3 regions of the Polaribacter sp. YIW18 genome follow, and region 1 is predicted to be linked to each of the others. Evidence: riboswitches for the same ligand, from Rfam matches in the RefSeq annotation. Region 1 holds a riboswitch; each other region holds the start of a gene.
What was found. Region 1 has a riboswitch for S-adenosylmethionine ahead of AC2D6T_RS02850 (N-formylglutamate amidohydrolase). Riboswitches for the same ligand answer to the same signal wherever they lie in the genome.
Positions count from the first base shown of each region.

Region 1 (7,373 bases):
TGGTATTAATATCATCATACTTTTTACCAGTAATAAGCTTAAGTAATGACTTCGCCTCAATAAGGTTATTAATGACTGGTGTAGCACTCATTCCAAGTAAATGAAAGTTAGTATTCATCTCTGCTGAACGCCCTATTAAACGCATTAAAGAACCTCTCCGGAGGCTCTCGTTTTTATCTCTTTGCTTGGAGTTATGTACCTCATCCAAAACAATAAAATCAATGAGGTTATTCTCGTTTAAATCTTGAAATATCTCTTCTGTATACCCTTGTTGAAACTTCTCGTAATTTAAAAGCAGGTAGTTGTATTTTGACCTATCGAACTTTTGACCTTTCTTAAAGCTTGAATGAACAAAGCTATCTGGATACACATCTAATATGTCTTTCTCTAATTGGGAAACTGTTGAGTTTAGACAGATAACAACTGTTAACCTTGAATCTATCTCTCTACTTGCAATTATAAATGAGATTGTTTTACCAGCACCAGTACCACTCCAATTCCCATAGCGCTTATAGTCTTTAACTCTCTGAACTGTGAGTTTCTGCATCATGTTAGGTTGATACTTAAAAGCATAACCTTTTGGCGGTGTGTAGGCAATTACCTTGTTATATTCCTCTAAAAATAAATCTCGAAGTCTAGATGAGTTTGCTCCCCCATTTAAGGCTTTTATGTCGTCAACCTCTCTTTTATCATTTATAACTTCGTTCCAAACCTTTTTAAGTTTGTACTGGATAAAAAACTCAACTGCCTCATCATCACAAGTGCCAATTAGTTCTTTATCTAAAACAAGAATATCTTCATTAGAAATACTTGGTAGACCTTGACGCTTTTTTTGCTCTTGCTCAGAGTATTCCACATCTTCAATAGATGGCGCTTCTATAGCAGAGATGGCATCGTTTAACTCATCGTCATAGGCTGAGGTTAACTCCAGTAATTTATCTGAGAGTTCTTCTGTTCTATCTTCGCTTAACTCTTCCTCTTCATCAATCCCTAACTTTTCTTTAAGTGTTTTTAGAGAGTTTTCTTTGGTTCCCTCAAGAGTAAAAACTAACTCCTCGAACTCTTTTGGAAGTTTACCCTGAGCAATAAGCATATTAAGCTCTACAGGGTCCATATTTAGTATGTCCTCATTTTGGATGTCATTAACAAAATTAACAACACTTTTAGTACTCCAACCTCTGTTACAAGTTGGGCATCCTGAGCCACTTAAATGACTACCAGGTGATTGTTCAAAAACACCATGAATTTTGCAAACTATACTAACATTTTCATGAGTATTTGAATATTTTACTAATGAGTAATCGTATAAATCACTATGAATAATTTTAAATTTTTGAATAACTTCTTCATCAGTACTTCTTAATTTGTTTCCTATGGATTCATTTCCGCATGAATTACAACCAGAACCATTAAGATGTTTGCTTGGTGCTTGTTCAAAAACACCATGCTTAGCACATCCTATTTTAACTTTTTTACCCGGAACATATTTTGTTGATGAATAATCATAAATATCACCATGAATTAATTTTGAAGATTTTATAAAAAAGTCTGTTTTATCAATAGCATTTTGAATGACACATTTTGAATTTTTATTTAATAATGAAAATGAATTAACTTTGTGACGTGTTCTTGTTAATTTATTAAATAGAATTACAGGCGTCTTTGCGTTAACATAAATGACTTCAGTGTAGTCGTAATCATCGTTCCAATAACCTTTACTCTTGAGGGTGTTCAAAAAGGAGGTTGTGTTGTAATTTACTGAGCCATGGCAATTAGGGCAACCACTACCCCGTAAATGAGACTTTGGTGATTGTTCAAAGACACCGTGTTCCTTGCAAATTATTTTGACTTTTGAATGGGTTGTCTTATATACTACTTTTGAATAATCATATAAGTTATTATGTATTTCTTTGAATTTTTCAACTATTTCATTTGAAGAGTATTTTGATTTACCTTTTCTATCATTAATACTACATTTTAAACATTTTGAACCTTTTATTAAACTCATTGGTTTCGGAGAAAAAACTCCGTGTTTATTGCAAATTATTTTGATATTAGTGTGAGCATTTTTATACTCAACCTCAGAATAATCATAGTCATCATTCCAATGACCTTTATCCTTAAGTTTTTGAAGAAATTCTAATGTTTTTTGTGATTGAGGCATTTAAATTCTTTTTCATTTCAAATCAAATATAAAAAAAATATAACAACAATGTTATACAAGTAGATTTTCATTAAAAATTAAATTTAATTTAAGATAAATTAAAATGAAGTATCTCAATTACAATTAAAATAAGTAATTTTAACCGTATTTTGAACCTAAAAATAGGTACCAACCGAGAGAAGTCTCCACGGTGGTAAGACAATACGGACATTACGTCACAATAAACGTCTTTATCAAAGTACAAATAAAACTATTTGTATGAGAAAATTAATACTACACATTCCACACTCATCAACCGCTATCCCATTCTTTGATGGATATGTCGATGACAAACAAAAAATTACCAAAGAGATTGGGAAATTAACTGACTGGTATACAGACGACCTATTTGGAACCGAGACTGATGATAAGGTTATAACACCATTCTCTAGAATATTCTGCGATGTAGAACGCTTTGAAGACGATAGCCAAGAGGAAATGGCGAAGTTTGGTATGGGAGCTCTTTATGAGAAGTTTGACAATGGCGATACGCTTCGTACAGTAACTCCAGAACTACGTAAAACAATACTCCAAGACTATTATAGAAAGCACCACGAAAAGCTCTTAAACCTTGTTAAATCAAGCCTCGAAGCCAAGGGGGAGTGTTTGATTGTGGACTGTCATTCATTCCCTGAAGAATCATTTAATTGCGCTGTTAACAAGTCCTCTTTTAGACCTGACTTTAATATTGGAACAGACGGTTTCCACACCCCAAAGAAGCTTATTGAGTTATCTAAGAGATACTTTGAGGAACTAGGGTATAGTTTGGGTATTGACGAGCCTTATAGTGGAACTATAGTTCCAATGGAATACTATAAAAAATATGAAATGGTACAGTCTATAATGCTAGAGGTGAATAGAAAGCTATACCTATCAGGAACAGAAAAGTCAGATGGTTATGAAAAAATTAAAGAAGTAGTTCAAGAATACTTAAAATTATTAAAGAAAACTAAAATCTATACATATTAAGGAAAATAATAAAATAATAATTATATTTTTTTTAATTTGTTTTTAGGTGCAGTTAAGACTAAAAATTATTATTTACAAATGGCTGAAATTGATTCAGGTATTATATACCCTAATGACTTCGCTTTTTCTATATCATAACAAGCTAAAGTAGTATCTCCTAAAAAACCAAAATTAACACCTCTTTTGTAATAAGATTCGGAATCTTCTGGATTTAACTCTATAACTTTGGAAAAATCTTTTATCGCTTTTCTATGATTTTTTAAATTTGTGTAAACTAAAGCTCTATTAAAATATGCATCTTCAAAGGATGGATCTATTTCAATAGATTTACTAAAATCATTTATAGCATTTTTATAATCATAAGTTTGCATGTAAGAGTTACCTCTAGCATATAATATAATTTTATCATTAGGTCTTATTTTAAGTGCTTGGCTTAATGTTAAGATTGCATTTTTATGACTTCCTTGGCTAGCTTGTTTTAGACCCAATTTAACATAATGTCCAGCTTTCACAATATCTTCTAAAGAGTCCGATTGACAGTATAAATAGGTATGAGAGAAAACCGATATAATAATGAATGTAAATATTCTCATTTGTAGTATTTGTTATAAAATTTAAACATTATTTCTTTATCATTATTAAATTCTTCCCATGAATATGATCTATCTATAAAATTAAACATCATTTTTCCCCCATTACCATGAGAAAGATTTAATACATCGTGACCTAATTCGTGATATATTAGGTACCATTTTTTTGGTTTTGATGCGTTAGACCATTTTACTGGATCTACATAAACTTTTATTAGTTTATCATCGTTCCTCCCATAACTCAGTCCTAATATATTTTCTTCTAACTCTTTAAACTCAGCAACTATGTTTGATTGCTTTAATTCAATCCCATGATCTTTACAATCCTCAAGAAATAACCTAACCATTTCAGGTAGATCAAAAGTATTTATTTTATCTAAAGATCTTTCACCAACTATTACTCCTGTAACATTTGAAATAATTGATTTTGTTACTGTCATTTTATATGCGTTTGAATTTAATATCTTTTCTAAAGACGCATGTCTAACAATATGATAACTATTTTTATTTATATTCTTTGTTATATTAAAATTATCTTGATAATTGAAAATTTCAATAAAGTCAGTTATTCCGTCTTTTTTAAAACTTTTTTTTATTTCATTTATAAAAAGTTGTTTTTGTTCCTTGTCAAAAGAGGAAGCACTTTTTTTCATTTGAATGTTATAGCTATTGTTTGCTAAGATTTTACTTGTCATGCATTCTGCACACTCTCTTACCATAACAACTTCATCTGTATATGCAGCACACTGAAAATTTTTAAACATTAAGGTTCTATAAAAAGTATATTTTTTACTTTCATTAAAGCTTCCAGTATAAGAAGTATACTCTGCATTTTTTTGAACTGAAATATTTTTGAAACCAGAATTAATTAAAAAAGAATTTGCTTCAGACTGTGAGATACTTAACCACTTAGGGTCAATAATTTTATAAATAGATTTTGAATCTGTTGATCCGTCTAAGTAAAAATCTTGTGCTTGAATATTTGAAATAAAAAGAAAGATTAAAAAAACGAATTTAAAGTTTTGTTTTATAAACATAAAATTTTGTTTTATAAGTTTAGCACTCTTATTAGTAAAATTTTTTTGTTATCAAATGCATCTACTTTATAATAACCAACTTCATTACCATAACTGTCTAGGATATTTATTTTTTGTTTGTCAAAAGCATCTCGCTTGTATGTATAGTTCTGTGAAAATGTTTGTGTAGTGATTAAAGTCCGATTACAATTAATAAGGTTTTAAAATATTTAATTTTTTTTTTTTTTTTTTTGAAATTTTGCATACTCCGTTTATGGTTTTTTTTCTGTATATTCCGAACAACATGATTTAAGTTTTTAGTAACTTATTCTCAATGAAAAGATACAAGCCTCTAAATATATTTAACTTTGCTAGTGATATTCTATTTCTCTAACTTTCATTTCAATATCTCTTAAAAGATATTTTTTTAATTCTTTACCTTCATTTTCTTTTACAGCATCTAGGAGCTTACATAAACTTTCTCTAAGCTTAAATTTAACATCCGCTAATTGCTCATATTTTTTTTTTCATTTTAATTTATTTTACTGGCTAAAATACGTTTTTTTTTATAGGTTTCGGTTTTCCGTATTTAAATTAAGTGATTTTCCGCATTTATTTTTTTTTTAACAAATGTCACACTAAAAATTTTACCGTTTTTATAAAGCCTAAGTTTAGTTATAGTGTAACAAAGATTGATTCAAATCGTTTAGGTGTTTTCTTCCAAGAACTAATAACCTCTGTTTCTTTATTCCAAAATTGAGTAAGTTTATTTTGAAATGACTGATTATGAATATTTAGTATCAGTTTTAATGAGGTAATTTATTTTACATCGGTTCTGTCGCAGCTAATGTAAGGAAAAATCAAATTTTTTAAATTTACAACAAAAAAGATGTTCAAAGGTCACTGTTTTCCTAAAGCAATCATATTACAAGCTGTTTACTTCAAATTAAGGTTTAGTCTTAGCTATAGAGATGTAGAAGAACTTTTATCTATCCGAGGAGTCAAAGTGGATCATGCTACTATTCAACGCTGGGTATTCAAATTCACACCTCTTTTAGAACAACAATTCAAAAAGAGAAAAAAATTAGTTGGGAAAAGGTGGAGACTAGATGAAACCTATATTAAGGTAAAGGGTGAGTGGAGATATTTATACAGAGCAGTTGATAAAGAAGGGAATACTGTAGACTTTTTGTTAACTAAAAGAAGACAACGTATATCTGCACAGAAATTTTTAATCAAAGCCATAGAGAATAATGTTAATCCAGAACTTATAAATATAGATAAGAGTGGGGCGAATAAGGCTGCGATAAAACTATACAATCGAAGAAACTATTCAAACATAAAAATAAGGCAATGCAAATACCTCAATAATATTGTAGAACAAGACCATCGAATGATAAAGTGGCGTATTATGCTAGGTCTAGGTTTTAAAGAATTTGAATCAGCAAAGAGAACCATATCAGGAATAGAAGTAGTTAGAATGATAAAGAAAAATCAACTGGTGAACCCTGAAAGTTCAACCTACAAATCATTTATATCATTAGCTTCTTAAAAAATTAAATTAGTTTAAAACTTGATGCTTAATTTTAGCAGATGCGACAGAATCCGTTTTCTTTAATATTAAGAATTATAATATAAAACAAAAAAAGTGAGAGCCATAAAGCCCTCACTTTCATAAAAATAAATTTTATTGAGATTTATTTTTTAGTGTACTTTTTCAATTCTGTTACAGCTTCTTCAGTTGTAAAAACATGACTAGCAATCATTCTAAAATTTACAAGAGCTGCTTCATATCCATTCATTCCTGGTAATATTGCAGCTGCAGTTGCATCTTTTACAACAGAGACATCAAAGCCAGACTCAACTAAATCTCTCATATGTGATTCTGTACATAGGTTAGCAGACATTCCTGCTAAAACTACCTTGCTAAATCCGTGCTTACGTAATTGCAATGCTAAATCGTTAGATTCTGGACCATAAACCTTATGAGGACTTGTAACAATTACATTATCTCCATCGATATATTTCTTGTACTTATCTAACCAATCAGCACCAGAACCTTCAAAGCCTTCTGTTGATAAAGCATCTGTTCTGTCAAACATTCCAATTTTGTGCATTAATACTTCTAAGGCACCTTCAATTTCCCAAGAATGATCGTGTTTAAAATAATAATGAGGTGATACAAATACTGTAATTCCTTTTTCTTTTGCTACTTTAAAAAGAGCTTCGATATTGTCTACCGTGTTGTTTGCTGTTACACTTTCTCCAACAACTCCCCAAGTTACTCCATCTGGGCTTAAAAAGTCATTTTGAGGATCTGTAATTACAATTGCAGTATTTTCATCTACTGTAAATCCTGGATCTGGTAATTGAGCAAATATACTTGTTATACTTGCTAATACTACTGTTAATGTTAATGCTATTTTTTTCATTTTTTATCTGTTTAAAAATTAATTATTTTGTGATGGTATTATAATTTAAATACCGTTTTTATTTATGCTTGTATTGTTTCTAATTCTTGAACTACTGGAAAATCAATATCGATTTTAGTTAAATTGTGTAAGTAGTTCATTACAACTTTGTCGCCTACTGCTA
Region 1 is NZ_JBXVVE010000002.1:156,129-163,501, forward strand. It holds gene AC2D6T_RS02845 (DEAD/DEAH box helicase family protein) at 1-2,164, opposite strand, end outside; SAM-I-IV-variant riboswitch at 2,304-2,397, shown strand; gene AC2D6T_RS02850 (N-formylglutamate amidohydrolase) at 2,423-3,172, shown strand; gene AC2D6T_RS02855 (tetratricopeptide repeat protein) at 3,241-3,765, opposite strand; gene AC2D6T_RS02860 (hypothetical protein) at 3,762-4,799, opposite strand; gene AC2D6T_RS02865 (IS6 family transposase) at 5,668-6,330, shown strand; gene AC2D6T_RS02870 (cysteine hydrolase family protein) at 6,476-7,210, opposite strand; gene AC2D6T_RS02875 (carboxymuconolactone decarboxylase family protein) at 7,273-7,373, opposite strand, start outside.

Region 2 (7,373 bases), on a different contig from region 1:
ATAAAGGTACAAAACATCATGCAAAAGTGGTGGCTATTGCTGGTGGTTTAGGTTCTTTTGAACCAAGAAAACCCTTGTTAGAAAATATTGCAAAGTTTGAAGATTTTGGAGTTGAGTATATTATAAAAGAACCAGAATTTTACAGAAATAAAAGAGTCGTAATTTCTGGTGGAGGAGATTCTGCTTTAGATTGGGCAATCTTCTTATCAGATGTTGCTTCAGAAGTAACTTTAATTCACAGAAGAAATGAATTTAGAGGCGCTTTAGACTCTGTAGAGAAAGTACAAGAATTAAAAAACTTAGGTAAAATAAACTTGATAACGCCAGCAGAAGTTAAAGCTATATTAGGTACAGAAAAAGTATCAGGTGTGGTTGTAGAAAAAAAGGGCGAAGACGCTTTTATGATTGATACAGATCATTTTATTCCACTTTTTGGCTTATCTCCAAAACTAGGTCCTATAGGAAACTGGGGTTTAGAAATCGAGAAAAATGCCATTAAAGTTAATAATGCTTTAGATTATCAAACTAATATTCCAGGTATTTATGCCATAGGAGATGTAAATACCTATCCTGGAAAATTAAAGTTAATTCTTTGCGGATTTCACGAAGCAACCCTAATGTGTCAAAGTGCTTATAAACGTATTTTTCCAGATAAAAAATATGTAATGAAATATACTACTGTAGGTGGTGTAGATGGTTTTGACGGAACAAGAAAAGAAGCGCCAAAAGCAGTTGTAAAAGCCATCAATTAAATTTTTAGAAGCTATTTCTAGCTTTCTACTATATTTTTTATTTTTGTTACATGCGTATAAAAGAATCTTAAAAATAAAGAATAAAAATATCAACAGATATTTGAAATATTTCAATGTGGGCTAAATTTGCTTAAAAGTCATTGCTTTCTTTCAACAAATAATCAATCTATATTGTTAGGTTTCTGTAACTTTGCAAAAAGGTAACAGTTATCATAGCTAACTATAAAAACTATTAACTAGGCAGATGCAAGACATCAATATAAAAATAACAGATAGAAATGGCGTAACACATGATATAGTTGCACCAACAGACATGGCAATGAACTTAATGGAAGTTGTTCGTTCTTACGAATTGGCAGAAGAAGGGACCATTGGTATTTGTGGTGGAATGGCAATGTGTGCATCTTGCCAATGTTATGTGAAATCAGACCACAAATTACCAGAAGTTAGCGATGATGAAGACGCGATGTTAGCAGAAGCATTTCATGTAGAAGATAACAGTAGACTAGGTTGTCAAATTCAAATAACCCCAGAAATTAACGGTTTAGAAGTAGAGTTAGCACCAGAATCATAAGTTTTATGAAAGAAATAAAAGAAAAAGTTCAAGTAATAAATTATAGTATGTGTTTAAGAGACGCTGTAGAAGTTTTTACAAAACAACTTTTAAATTGTTTGTTTGATAAGGTTTATCAAAAAGAGAATGTTGTAAAAACTAAAAATAAATTCTTTAAAATTTTAGAGAGATTAGAGGTAGATAATGAAAACTGTTCCTGGTTGGCCTTTGAAAATACATTTCCTAAAATTAGAAAAAAATTAGATTTAGATGCGCAAGCTGCTGTAAATAGAGATCCAGCCGCAAAAAGTTTACAAGAAATTTATTTAGCATATCCAGGGTTTTACGCAATTGCAGTGTATAGATTAAGCAATCAGTTATTAAAACAAAAAATCCCTGTTTTACCTAGAATGATGAGCGAGTTTGCACACAGTACAACAGGTACAGACATTCATCCAGGTGCAGAAATTGGCAAATCTTTTTTTATAGATCATGCAACTGGTATTGTTATCGGAGAAACTACAATAATAAAAAACAATGTAACCATTTTTCAAGGGGTAACTTTAGGCGGAATCCAAGTTAAAAAAAATATGGCATCTACCAAAAGACATCCAACCATAGAAAACAATGTTGTCATTTATGCAAATGCTACAATTTTAGGTGGTGATGTAGTTATTGGAGAAAACTCTGTAATTGGAGCCAATGTATGTGTAACTGAATCAATTTCAAAAGATTCGGTAGTTACAGTTCAAGCAGAAAATAAAATCTTTCAAAGAAAATAAATCACATGAAAACAAAAAGTATCATAGATTTTGTAGGAAATACACCTTTGGTGGAAGCTCAAAATATTTTTAAAAAAGAAGGAGTTACACTTTTACTAAAACTAGAAGGTAACAATCCAGGAGGAAGTGTTAAAGATAGAGCTGCCTATAATATGATTTCTGAAGCTTTGAAAAGAAATAATATTAAAAAAGGCGATACTTTAGTAGAAGCAACCAGTGGTAACACAGGGATTGCTTTGGCTTTAATGGCAAAAGTTTTAGGTGTAAATATGGTATTGGTAATGCCCGAAAACTCAACTATAGAAAGAGTAAAAACCATGCGTGCTTATGGTGCAAAAGTGCATTTAACACCACAAAAACTAGGTATGGAAGGTTCTATAGATTTTGCTTTAGAGTTAAAATATAAAAAAGGGTATTTTAGATTAAATCAGTTTGATAATACAGATAATTCTAAAGCACATTATAAAACTACAGGCCCAGAAATTTGGAGAGATACAGAAGGTAAAGTAACACATTTTGTTGCTGCAATGGGTACCACAGGAACTATAATGGGAGTTTCAGATTTTTTAAAAGAAAAAAATAAAAATATTACCATTGTAGGAGCACAACCTAAAGATGGTGCCAAAATCCCAGGAATTAGAAAATGGCCAGAAGAATACTTACCTGCTATTTTTAATAAAAATAAAGTAGATCAAGTTATTGGAGTAAGTGAGCAAGAAGCTATTACTATGACCAAAAGATTGGCAACAGAAGAAGGTATTTTTGCAGGTATGAGTAGTGGAGGTTCTATAGCAACAGCCATAAAAGTAGCTGAAAAATTAGATAAAGGTGTCGTAGTTGCCATTGTATGCGATAGAGGAGATCGTTATCTATCATCTTCACTTTTCGAATAAGTATTTTTTTAAAGTATAATATTCTTTAAATAAAAAAATAATCCTTTTATTTGTACTATCGTTCATAATCTTATTGATTTACGTTATCATGAAAGGCAGAGGGATTAGACCCAATGAAGCCTTGGCAACCTCTCACTTTTGAGAAAGGTGCTACATTCTACCTGTATTGAACTTGTTTCAGTAACCTATAAAAAGGGACAGATAACAGCGAAAAAATTACCTTTCCTGATGACATACATTGATAAAAATATCAGAAAATGTCAAACATTTACAAAGAATTACAAAAAAGAATTTTAGTTTTAGATGGTGCAATGGGTACCATGTTGCAAGCCTATAAATTTACAGAAGAAGATTTTAGAGGAAAACGCTTTATAGACTACCCAACACCATTGCAAGGTAACAACGATTTGTTGTCTATTACTCAACCAGAAGCTATTAAAACTATCCATGGTAAATATTTTGAAGCTGGTGCTGATATAGTAGAAACCAATACATTTTCTGGAACAACCATAGCAATGGCAGATTATCAAATGGAAGATTTAGTATATGAACTAAACTATCAATCAGCAAAAATTGCGAAAGAAGTAGCAGAAGAATTTACAAAAAAAGAACCACAAAAACCACGTTTTGTAGCAGGTTCTATTGGGCCTACAAATAGAACAGCAAGCATGTCTCCAGATGTAAATGATCCCGGTTATAGAGCGGTTACTTTTAACGAATTAAGAATTGCTTATAAACAACAAGTAGAAGCTTTATTAGATGGCGGAGCAGATTTATTATTAGTAGAAACTGTATTTGATACCTTAAATGCAAAAGCAGCTTTATTTGCAATAGAAGAAGTAAAAGACGAAAGAAATATAGAAGTTCCAACCATGTTAAGCGGCACCATTACAGATGCTTCAGGTAGAACTTTATCAGGGCAAACAGCAGAAGCTTTTTTAATTTCTGTTTCCCATATACCATTATTATCTGTGGGTTTTAATTGTGCTTTGGGAGCCAATTTATTACAACCTCATTTAGAGGCAATTGCTAATAAAACAAACTTTGCAATTTCTGCTCATCCCAATGCAGGTTTGCCAAATGCTTTTGGTGAATATGATGAAACTCCAGAAGAAATGGGCGAGCAAATAGAAGAATATTTAAAGAAAAATTTAATTAATATTATTGGTGGTTGTTGTGGTACATCTCCAGAACATATAAAAGTGATCGCAAATATTGCCAAAAAGTATCAACCTAGAAAATTAGTTATTGGTTAGTGGTTATTGGTTTTTGGTTGACGCCAAAATACCATAAAATATAAACTTACAACCAAAAACCATTTAATAATATGAATTATAGAGATTTAGACGTTTGGAAATATTCCAGAGAACTTGTAAAAAAAGTATATCTTCTAACAAAAAAATTTCCAAAAGAAGAAATATATGGATTAACAAATCAAATTAGAAGATCTGTGGTTTCTGTCCCTTCTAATATCGCAGAAGGCATTGGAAGACTTTCAAACAAAGAAACAATTCATTTTTTATACATCGCTAAAGATTCTTTACAAGAAGTTGAAACACAATTGTATTTATCTTTTATTTAGATTATATGTCAAAGGAAGATTTAAAAATTATTTTAGAAAAAGTGATTTCATGCAAGAAATTATTAAATGGTTTTATTAATTATTATAAAAAATTATAAGTATGAGTGAGACCAACAACCAACAACCAATAACTATTAACCAAAAACGTTACATGAAATTGTCTGGATTAGAACCACTAGTTCTAACCGAGAACAGCAATTTTATAAACGTTGGAGAACGAACAAATGTCGCAGGTTCTCGTAAGTTTTTACGTTTAATTAAAGAAGAAAAATTTGACGAGGCTCTTGATATTGCAAGGCATCAAGTAGATGGTGGTGCACAAATTATCGATATTAACTTTGATGACGGCTTAATTGATGGAAAACAAGCCATGGTTCGTTTCTTAAATTTAATTGCAGCAGAACCAGATATTTGTAGAGTACCAATAATGATTGATAGTTCCAAGTGGGAAATCATAGAAGCTGGACTGCAAGTGGTACAAGGAAAATGTGTGGTAAACTCCATTTCTTTAAAAGAAGGAGAAGAAAAATTTATTTGGGAGGCCACTCAAATAAAACGTTATGGAGCAGCCGTAATTGTAATGGCTTTTGACGAAGTTGGGCAAGCAGATAATTACCAAAGACGCATCGAAATTGCCAAACGTTCTTATGATATTTTAGTTAATAAAGTAAATTTTGCATCCGAAGATATTATTTTCGATTTAAATATTTTTCCTGTAGCAACAGGTATGGATGAACACAAAAGAAATGCAATCGATTTTATACAAGCAACAAAGTGGGTAAGAGAAAATTTACCCAATGTTTCTGTAAGTGGTGGTGTAAGTAACGTATCATTTTCGTTTAGAGGAAATAATGGTGTTCGTGAAGCAATGCACTCTGTGTTTTTATATCATGCTATAAAAAACGGAATGAATATGGGTATTGTAAACCCTGCTTTGTTAGAGGTTTATGATGATATTCCAAAAGATTTATTAGAACATGTAGAAGACGTAATTTTAGACAGAAGAGAAGATGCCACAGAACGTCTTTTAGATTTTGCAGAAACTGTAAAAGGGTCTAAAAAAGAAGCTGGTGCAGATTTATCTTGGAGAGAAAATACATTGCAAGAAAAAATTACACATGCCTTAGTAAAAGGTATTGACGCTTTTATTATAGAAGATGTAGAACAAGCAAGACAAGAAGCTGAGGCACCTATCGAAGTCATAGAAGGTCATTTAATGATTGGTATGAATGTAGTAGGTGATTTATTTGGAGCAGGAAAAATGTTTTTGCCTCAAGTAGTAAAATCTGCAAGAGTGATGAAAAAAGCTGTTGCGTATCTAAATCCATTTATTGAAGCTGAAAAATCTGATAAATCAGAACCCGTTGGTAAAATTTTAATGGCAACTGTGAAAGGGGATGTGCATGATATTGGTAAAAATATTGTGAGTGTTGTTTTGGCTTGTAATAATTACGAAATTGTAGACTTAGGTGTGATGGTTCCACCAGAAAAAATTATACAAACAGCTATAGATGAAAGAGTAGATGCTATTGGTTTAAGTGGTTTGATAACACCATCTTTAGATGAAATGGTGTATCTAGCAAAAGAAATGCAACGTCAAAATTTTGAAGTTCCTCTATTAATTGGTGGTGCAACTACTTCTAAAGCACATACAGCAGTAAAAATAGATACACAATACAAAAATGCCGTAGTGCATGTTAATGATGCCTCAAGAGCCGTAACAGTTGTAGGAGATTTATTAAACAAAAAATCGAGCCATTTATATACTGCAAAATTGAAAAAAGATTATGACGAATTTAGAACCAAGTTTTTAAAACGTGGGAAAGAAAAATCATATATTTCCATTGAAGCTGCCAGAAAACGTAAGTATAAAATAGATTGGGAAACCACAGAAATAAAAAAGCCAAACGAACTTGGAATTCAAACCTTAGAACAACTAAGTTTAAAAGAATTGTTGCCCTTTATAGATTGGAGTCCGTTTTTTAGAAGTTGGGATTTACATGGTAAATACCCAGCTATTTTAACAGACAATTTGGTTGGCGAACAAGCCACAGAATTGTTTAACGATGCTCAAAAAATGTTGCAAGAAATTATAGCAAAACAATTGCTAAAACCCAAAGCAATATTTGGCTTGTTTGAAGCAAACTCAATTAACCATGATGATATTTCTGTTCATAAAAAAGGCAAAGAAATTGCCGTTTTTAGAACTTTAAGACAACAACTTAAAAAAAGAGAAGGAATCCCTAATTTAGCATTAGCCGATTTTATTGCACCAAAAGAAACAAAAAAAACAGATTATATTGGTACATTTTGTGTAGCTATTTTTGGCGCACAAGAATTGGCCAACAGTTACAAAGCAAAAGAAGACGATTACAATGCAATTATGGCGCAAGCTATAGCTGATAGGCTTGCAGAAGCTTTTGCAGAATATTTACACAAACAAATAAGAATAAAACATTGGGGGTATGCTATAGATGAAGCTTTAACCAATGAAGATTTAATAAAAGAAAATTACAAAGGTATTCGACCTGCACCAGGTTATCCTGCATGTCCAGATCATTTAGAAAAAGAAATAATTTGGAAGTTACTAGATGTAGAAAATCAAATAGGAGTTAGCTTAACAGAAAGTTTAGCCATGTGGCCAGCAGCAGCAGTTTCTGGATATTACTTTGCTAACAAAGAATCCAAATATTTTGGTTTGGGTAAAATTACAGAAGATCAAGTAACCGATTTTGCAACAAGAAAAGGAATTACATTAGAAAAAGCGAAAAAATGGTTGCATCCTAATTTGGCAGAAGAATAGTTTTTTTA
Region 2 is NZ_JBXVVE010000006.1:38,660-46,032, reverse strand. It holds gene AC2D6T_RS07780 (NAD(P)/FAD-dependent oxidoreductase) at 1-752, shown strand, start outside; gene AC2D6T_RS07775 (2Fe-2S iron-sulfur cluster-binding protein) at 997-1,326, shown strand; gene epsC (serine O-acetyltransferase EpsC) at 1,332-2,087, shown strand; gene cysM (cysteine synthase CysM) at 2,093-2,980, shown strand; SAM riboswitch class I at 3,061-3,188, shown strand; gene AC2D6T_RS07760 (homocysteine S-methyltransferase family protein) at 3,238-4,236, shown strand; gene AC2D6T_RS07755 (four helix bundle protein) at 4,308-4,562, shown strand; gene metH (methionine synthase) at 4,663-7,365, shown strand.
Region 2: it holds a riboswitch for S-adenosylmethionine, as region 1 does, so the genes downstream of both, AC2D6T_RS07760 (homocysteine S-methyltransferase family protein) here and AC2D6T_RS02850 (N-formylglutamate amidohydrolase) in region 1, are expected to answer to the same signal.

Region 3 (7,373 bases), on a different contig from region 1:
GAATCTACACCTATAATGTGAATATTTGCTTCAACTTTATCTAAAAGACTGCTGTTTTTTTCTTCATTTTGAGTAACATCAATACTTTTTAGCAATTGATTCATCAACTTATAAGAAGATAATTGGTAACGTTCTTGCAACTTTTTGCCATGATGCAACAACCAACTCTCCACATTAAAAATATCTGAATTTTCTTTTTTAGTTCGATGAAAACGCTCTTTAAAAGATTCTGGTGTTCTGTAACACAACATCGCATGCATTCTTGCATCGTGCACAGGGTTACTAGAATTTACCAAAAATTGCTCTTGTATTTGACAATTGGCAATTAACCAATCTGTAGATTTCCAGTCTGTGGCAATGGGTAAAAAATGTTGCGTTAATTTATTATTTAAAGCAACCATTTCCCAAGCAATTCCACCACCTAAAGAACCACCAATTAATGCAAATAATTTATTTATTTTAAGTTTTTTTAATCCTTCAATAAAAATTCTAGCAACATCTCTGGCTATAAAATCTTTATAATTTTCAATTAAAAAACCATCGAAACCATTTCCAGGAATATTGAAAGATAAAATACTGTAAACCTCTGTATTTATGGCTTTTTCTTTTCCTACAATATCAATCCACCAACCATTTTTGCCAGCAACATCACTGTTTCCTGTTAATGCATGATTGATTAAAACCACCGGTGCTGTACCTAAATCTTGACCAAAAATTTGGTAACTTAAATTCAACTCAGGAATTTTAGTCCCCAATTCTGTGGTAAAATTTTTAATTTTGATATGTTGTAATGGATATTCCAAATTTAAAGTATAAAATTTCACAGGTTTTAAAAACCTGTGAAATTCGTTTTTTTTCTAATTATATTTCTGAAAAAGCGGCTTTTAAATCTGCTTTTAAATCTTCTAAATCCTCAATACCAACAGACAATCTAATTAAATCTTGAGACACACCTGCACTTTCTTGAGCTGCCTCATCTAATTGTTGATGTGTTGTACTTGCTGGATGAATAATTAACGATTTTGTATCGCCAATATTTGCCAATAAAGAGAATATTTTAGTTTTATCTGCAATTGTTTTTGCAGCTTCAAAACCTTTTTTTGGTCCAAAAGTTACAATTCCACTTTGCCCTTTTGGTAAGTATTTTTTAGCTAAGGCATTGTATTTATTACTCTCTAAACCAGGATAGTTTACCCAAGCAACTTCCTCTTGTTGTTCTAACCATTTTGCCAATTCTAGTGCATTTTCTGAATGTTTTTGAATTCTAACAGGCAATGTTTCCAAACCTTGAATAATATTAAATGCATTTGTTGGACTTAAAGCTCCACCAAAATCACGTAAACCTTCTAAAATTAATTTAAAAGTATAAGATGCTGCTCCTAAAACATCATGATATTTTAATCCATGATATCCTGCAGATGGTTCTGTAAACTCAGGGAATTTACCATTAGCCCAGTTAAAAGTTCCAGCATCTATAATTGCGCCTCCTAAAGATGTTCCTTGACCACCAATATATTTTGTAAGTGAATGAATTACGATATTTGCACCGTGTTTGATTGGGTTTAATAAAGCTGGTGTTGCTACTGTATTATCAACTATAAAAGGAACTTCTGCTTTTTTTGCTTGTATAGAAATTGCTTCTAGATCTAATACATCTAATTTAGGATTTCCTAAAGATTCTACAAAAAAGGCTCTTGTATTATCTTGAACAGCAGTTTCAAAACTTTCAGGGTTTGAAGCATCTACAAAAGTAGTTGTAATACCAAATCTTGGTAATGTAACGCTTAAAAGATTGTAAGTTCCACCATATAAACTACTAGAAGCCACAATATGATCTCCAGCTTTTAACAAGGTTAGCAAACCAGTTGAAATGGCCGCTGTACCAGAAGCAAAAACTACAGCTCCAATACCACCTTCTACAGCCGCTAAACGATCTTGCAAAATTTGATTGGTTGGGTTGTTTAACCTTGTGTAAATAAACCCTAATTCTTGTAGCGAAAAAAGATTTGCTGCATGTTCTGAATTGTTAAAAACATACGATGATGTTTGGTAAATTGGCACTGCTCTTGTACCTCCATTGGCTGCTACATCATGTCCTGCGTGCAACGCATTGGTTGCTAATTTTTGTGTACTCATTTTTCTATTTTTTTTGAGTTAATTTAAATTCCTGTCTGTTCAGGAACAGTTTTTAAAAGAAACACAATTTTTAAATTGTGAATCAATTTCTGATTAAACCAAAAGTCAAATGCATCAGATTCTTTTTTTTGCTGATGTACTTACTAGAAAAATGTTATTAAGAATTATTCAATTACACGAACGTGCAATTGTTTTGGGTTATCTATCTAATTTCTGATAAATGAATCTGAAACTAAGTAGAATTTAGCACCTTCTTTTCCTCTTGAAAAGGGTTGCTAAGGCTTCAAAGGGTCTAATCCCTCCACCTTTCTTGATAACATTTCAATAAGTTATTGAACTTTGTGAATGCAAATATATGTTTAGAAAAATTTAATATCCAAATTAAAAAGTAGTTTTTTTAATTTTAATACAGATTCTTTAATTAAAAGCTCAAAAAATTCATCATTCTTTAAAAAGAAAAGTATAAAGAGCCTAATATTGTTTAATTAATGATACTATCAAAAAAAATTATTGTAAAATTATGTTCAATTATATTTTTATAATGTAGCTTTGCACCAAACTTAGAGGAAAAATTTGAACTGATTGCAACCTCATTAAAAAAATGCTAAAGCAGTAAATCCCTACTTCTTTTAGCGACCTTGCAATCAAAATTTATTTTTCATTTAAATTATTTTAAATAAAAAAACAATATTATGTCATATTTATTTACCTCAGAAAGTGTTTCTGAAGGACACCCAGATAAAGTTGCAGATCAAATTTCTGATGCATTAATAGATAATTTTTTAGCTTTTGATAAAAGTAGTAAAGTTGCTTGCGAAACCATGGTTACAACAGGACAAGTTGTTTTGGCTGGTGAAGTCAAATCTAAAACTTATTTAGATGTTCAACAAATTGCTAGAGACGTAATTAATAAAATTGGTTATACCAAGGGAGAATATATGTTTGATGGAAATTCGTGTGGGGTTTTATCTGCCATACACGAACAATCTCCAGATATTAACCAAGGTGTAGATAGATCTAGCCCAGAAGAACAAGGTGCAGGAGACCAAGGTATGATGTTTGGTTATGCAACAGATGAGACAGAAAATTACATGCCTTTGGCGTTAGAATTATCTCATAGATTACTTAAAGAATTGGCTGCTTTAAGAAGAGAAAATAATGATATTACTTATTTAAGACCAGACGCAAAAAGCCAAGTAACTATTGAGTATTCTGATGACAATAAACCTCAAAGAATAGACGCTATTGTTATTTCTACACAACATGATGATTTTGATAAATCTGATGATGTCATGTTAGCAAAAATCAAAAAAGATATCGTAGAAATTTTAATTCCGAGAGTGGTTGCAAAACTACCAAATCACATTCAAAAATTATTTACAGATAATATTACCTACCATATAAACCCAACTGGTGTTTTTGTAATTGGAGGGCCTCATGGAGACACTGGTTTAACAGGAAGAAAAATTATTGTTGATACTTATGGTGGTAAAGGTGCACATGGTGGAGGTGCTTTTTCTGGAAAAGACCCAAGTAAAGTGGATAGGTCTGGAGCATACGCAACAAGACATATTGCTAAAAACTTAGTTGCAGCAGGTCTTTGTAAAGAGGTTTTAGTACAAGTTTCTTATGCTATTGGAGTAGCAAAACCAACAAGTATTAATGTAGAAACTTACGGAACATCGAACGTAGATTTAACTGATGGAGAAATTAGTAAAAAAGTAGCAGGTATTTTTGATATGCGTCCTTATTTTATAGAACAACGTTTAAAATTAAGAACACCTATTTACTCAGAAACTGCAGCTTATGGACACATGGGAAGAACTCCTGAAATTAAAACAGTTACGTTTACAAATCCAATGGGAGAAACTGTTTCTGAAGAAGTAGAAACCTTTACCTGGGAAAAATTAGATTATGTAGAAAAGATTAAACAAACATTTAATCTTTAAAAAATAAAACCTTTATTTAAAGCCTTTAGAGTTCATTCTAAAGGCTTTTTTTGTGTTGAATTTTAACAAAAAAAAGCAAATCTCTTTAACAAAAATTTAAGAATGCATCCTAATCAGTTTACCTAACTTCGGGTATACTAATTTAAATCAAATTTATAATGACCAAAAAAGTCCTAATCAAACTTCTTTTAGTTGCTTTTGTATTCGGTTTTTCAACAGAAACTGCTGCTCAATTCTGGAAGAAAAAGAAAAAAGAAGCCCCAAAAACAGCTGCTAAACCTAAGCCTAAAAAAGGAGACATTCAACCTTACAGTAAAGTTGTAACTAAAAAGCATAAAACAGACGAGGGTCTGTTTAAAGTACATACCAAAGACGATAATTATTTATTCGAAATACCAGATTCTCTTTTAAGAAGAGAAATGTTAATGGTTACAAGAATAGCTAAAACTGCAAGTAATATTGGTTTTGGTGGTGGTAAAACCAACACACAAGTTTTACGCTGGGAGAAAAAAAATAAAAATATCTTATTAAGAGTCGTATCTCATGATGTAGTTGCTGATACAATTTTACCAGTGCATGAAGCGGTAGTAAACTCTAATTTAGAACCTATTTTATTTTCTTTTCCAATTAAAGCTTTTAGTAAAGATTCTACTGCAACAGTAATAGATGCGACGTCTTTATTTTCTACAGACGTAAAACCTTTAGGCTTTCCTTCTTTTTACAGAAAAAGATACCAAGCTACAAGAATGGATAAAACACGTTCTTACATAGAAAGAGTAAGTAGCTATCCAAGAAATATAGAAGTAAGACATGTAAAAACATATCTTGCAAACAAAGCCCCATCTAATAGTGCTGTAGGGTCTATAACTTTAGAAATGAGTAATTCTATGGTTTTATTACCAAAAGTACCAATGAAACGAAGATATTTTGATGAGCGAGTTGGTTGGTTTGCAAGAGGACAAACTGATTATGGCTTAGAAGCTCAAAAAAGTAAAACAGTTACTTATTTAGACAGATATCGTTTAGAAGTTAAAGAGGAAGATATTGAGAAGTTTAAAAGAGGAGAACTTGTAGAGCCAAAAAAACAAATTGTATATTATGTAGATAGAGCAACACCAGAAGAGTGGGTTCCTTACATTATACAAGGTGTAAACGATTGGCAAGTTGCTTTTGAAGCTGCAGGTTTTAAAAATGCAATTGTTGGTAAAAGAGCACCAACTAAAGAAGAAGATCCAGAATATAGTCCAGAAGATGTACGTTATTCTGTAATTAGATATTTAGCTTCTCCTATACCAAACGCAAACGGACCTCACGTAAGTGATCCCCGTTCTGGAGAAATTTTAGAGTCTGATATAAACTGGTACCATAATGTAATGACATTATTACACAACTGGTTCTTTATACAAACTGCAGCCATTAACCCAGATGCACGTGGAAATGAATTTAAAACAGAAGTTATGGGACGTTTAATACGATTTGTATCTTCTCATGAATTAGGACATACTTTAGGATTGCCTCATAATATGGGGAGTTCTGTTGCTTATCCTGTAGATTCTTTACGCTCTGCAACATTTACAAAAAAATATGGAACAGCACCCTCTATTATGGATTATGCACGTTTTAATTATATAGCGCAACCTGATGATGAAGATGTAGCTTTAATGCCTAATATTGGCGTGTATGATAAGTATGCAATTGCTTGGGGATATAGACCTATTTTAAATAAAACTGCTAAAGAAGAAAAACCAATTTTAGATGCTTGGATTTTAAAACATGCTGGAGACCCAATGTACAGATTTGGTCACCAACAAGCTGGTGGTGTTGTAGACCCTAGCTCTCAAACGGAAGATTTAGGAGATGACGCAATGAAAGCTTCTATGTATGGTATTAAAAATTTAAAAAGAATTTTACCTAGATTGGAAGAATGGACTTCCGAAAAAGGAAAAAATTATGATGAGTTATCTACCATGTATGGCCAATTATTAAGTCAGTTTAATAGATATATGGGGCATGTTTCTGCAAACATTGGTGGTGTTTATGAATATTACAAGACATCTGACCAAGAAGGAGCTGTATATACACATGTAGATAAAGCAAAACAGAGAGAAGCTTTACAATTTGTAATTAATGAGTTATTTAAAACTCCTACCTGGATGTTAGACGAAAATATTTTTAGCAAAACAGAATTTTCTGGCTCTATAGAAAGAGTTAGAGGTTTACAAGCGAGAACCCTAAATAACATTTTAGATGCTGGTAGAATGGCTAGAATGATTGAAAACGAAACTTTAAATGGATCTTCAAAAGCTTACACATTAGTTACCATGATGAATGATTTACGCAAAGGTGTTTGGAATGAAGTTTACTCTGGACGCTCTATAGATACTTATAGAAGAAATTTACAAAGAGCTCATTTAGATAGATTAAACTACTTATTAAACGAAGCTAAAAACCAAAGAGGTACAAACCGTGGTTACTTTAAGCAAAGTGGAATTACCATCAACCAATCTGATGTTAAATCTGTTTTAAGAGGAGAATTAAAACGCTTGCAAAAGGATGTTAAAAGGGCCATGAATAGTGGTAACACTTTAAGACGTTACCATTTACAAGATGTAGTAGACAGAATTGATATGATTCTAGAACCTAAATAAAAATCACCATTTTTTTACACAAAACCTCATCTATAATGATGAGGTTTTTTTTTAAAAAAATGAACTATCTACTATATAAAAAAAATCTTATATATCTAGATTATATAGACTATAGTAATTGACACTATCCTAAAAACTGTGTAAGTTTAAAAATTCAGAGTTAAATTTTTAAATTCTATTTTCTTCATTTTCAGCCGCTACAATTTCTTGATTAAATTCTTCTAAAACTTTTGATATTGCTTCATTAATTCTTGTAGACTCTGTATCATATTTTGGGTTGATGGCTTTTTTTTCTGGAAAATTTTCTATTGTAACAGTAGTCGATGGAAATGCAAAATCTACACCCAGTGCTTTTGCTAATTTTATAATTGCAATATGTAATCTATGCTTAGAAGATTGCTCTACACCCCAGGCCAAACTTTTAAAATATACATTTACCATTACTAATAATGCAGAATCACCAAAACCTGTAAACTCTACATTGTAAGAATCTGAACGTGTTTCTGGATGTGCTATTATAATTTCTCTAACACCTTTTACAAAAGCTTCTATTAATTCTGGTGGTGTATCATAACGCAAACCTAAATTTGTATTATAACGTCTAAACAATCGTAAACCTTTGTTATTAATAACAATTTCA
Region 3 is NZ_JBXVVE010000006.1:57,688-65,060, forward strand. It holds gene thrA (bifunctional aspartate kinase/homoserine dehydrogenase I) at 1-803, opposite strand, end outside; gene AC2D6T_RS07835 (O-acetylhomoserine aminocarboxypropyltransferase/cysteine synthase family protein) at 862-2,136, opposite strand; SAM riboswitch class I at 2,332-2,456, opposite strand; gene metK (methionine adenosyltransferase) at 2,829-4,085, shown strand; gene AC2D6T_RS07845 (zinc-dependent metalloprotease) at 4,244-6,733, shown strand; gene AC2D6T_RS07850 (mechanosensitive ion channel family protein) at 6,902-7,373, opposite strand, start outside.
Region 3: it holds a riboswitch for S-adenosylmethionine, as region 1 does, so the genes downstream of both, AC2D6T_RS07835 (O-acetylhomoserine aminocarboxypropyltransferase/cysteine synthase family protein) here and AC2D6T_RS02850 (N-formylglutamate amidohydrolase) in region 1, are expected to answer to the same signal.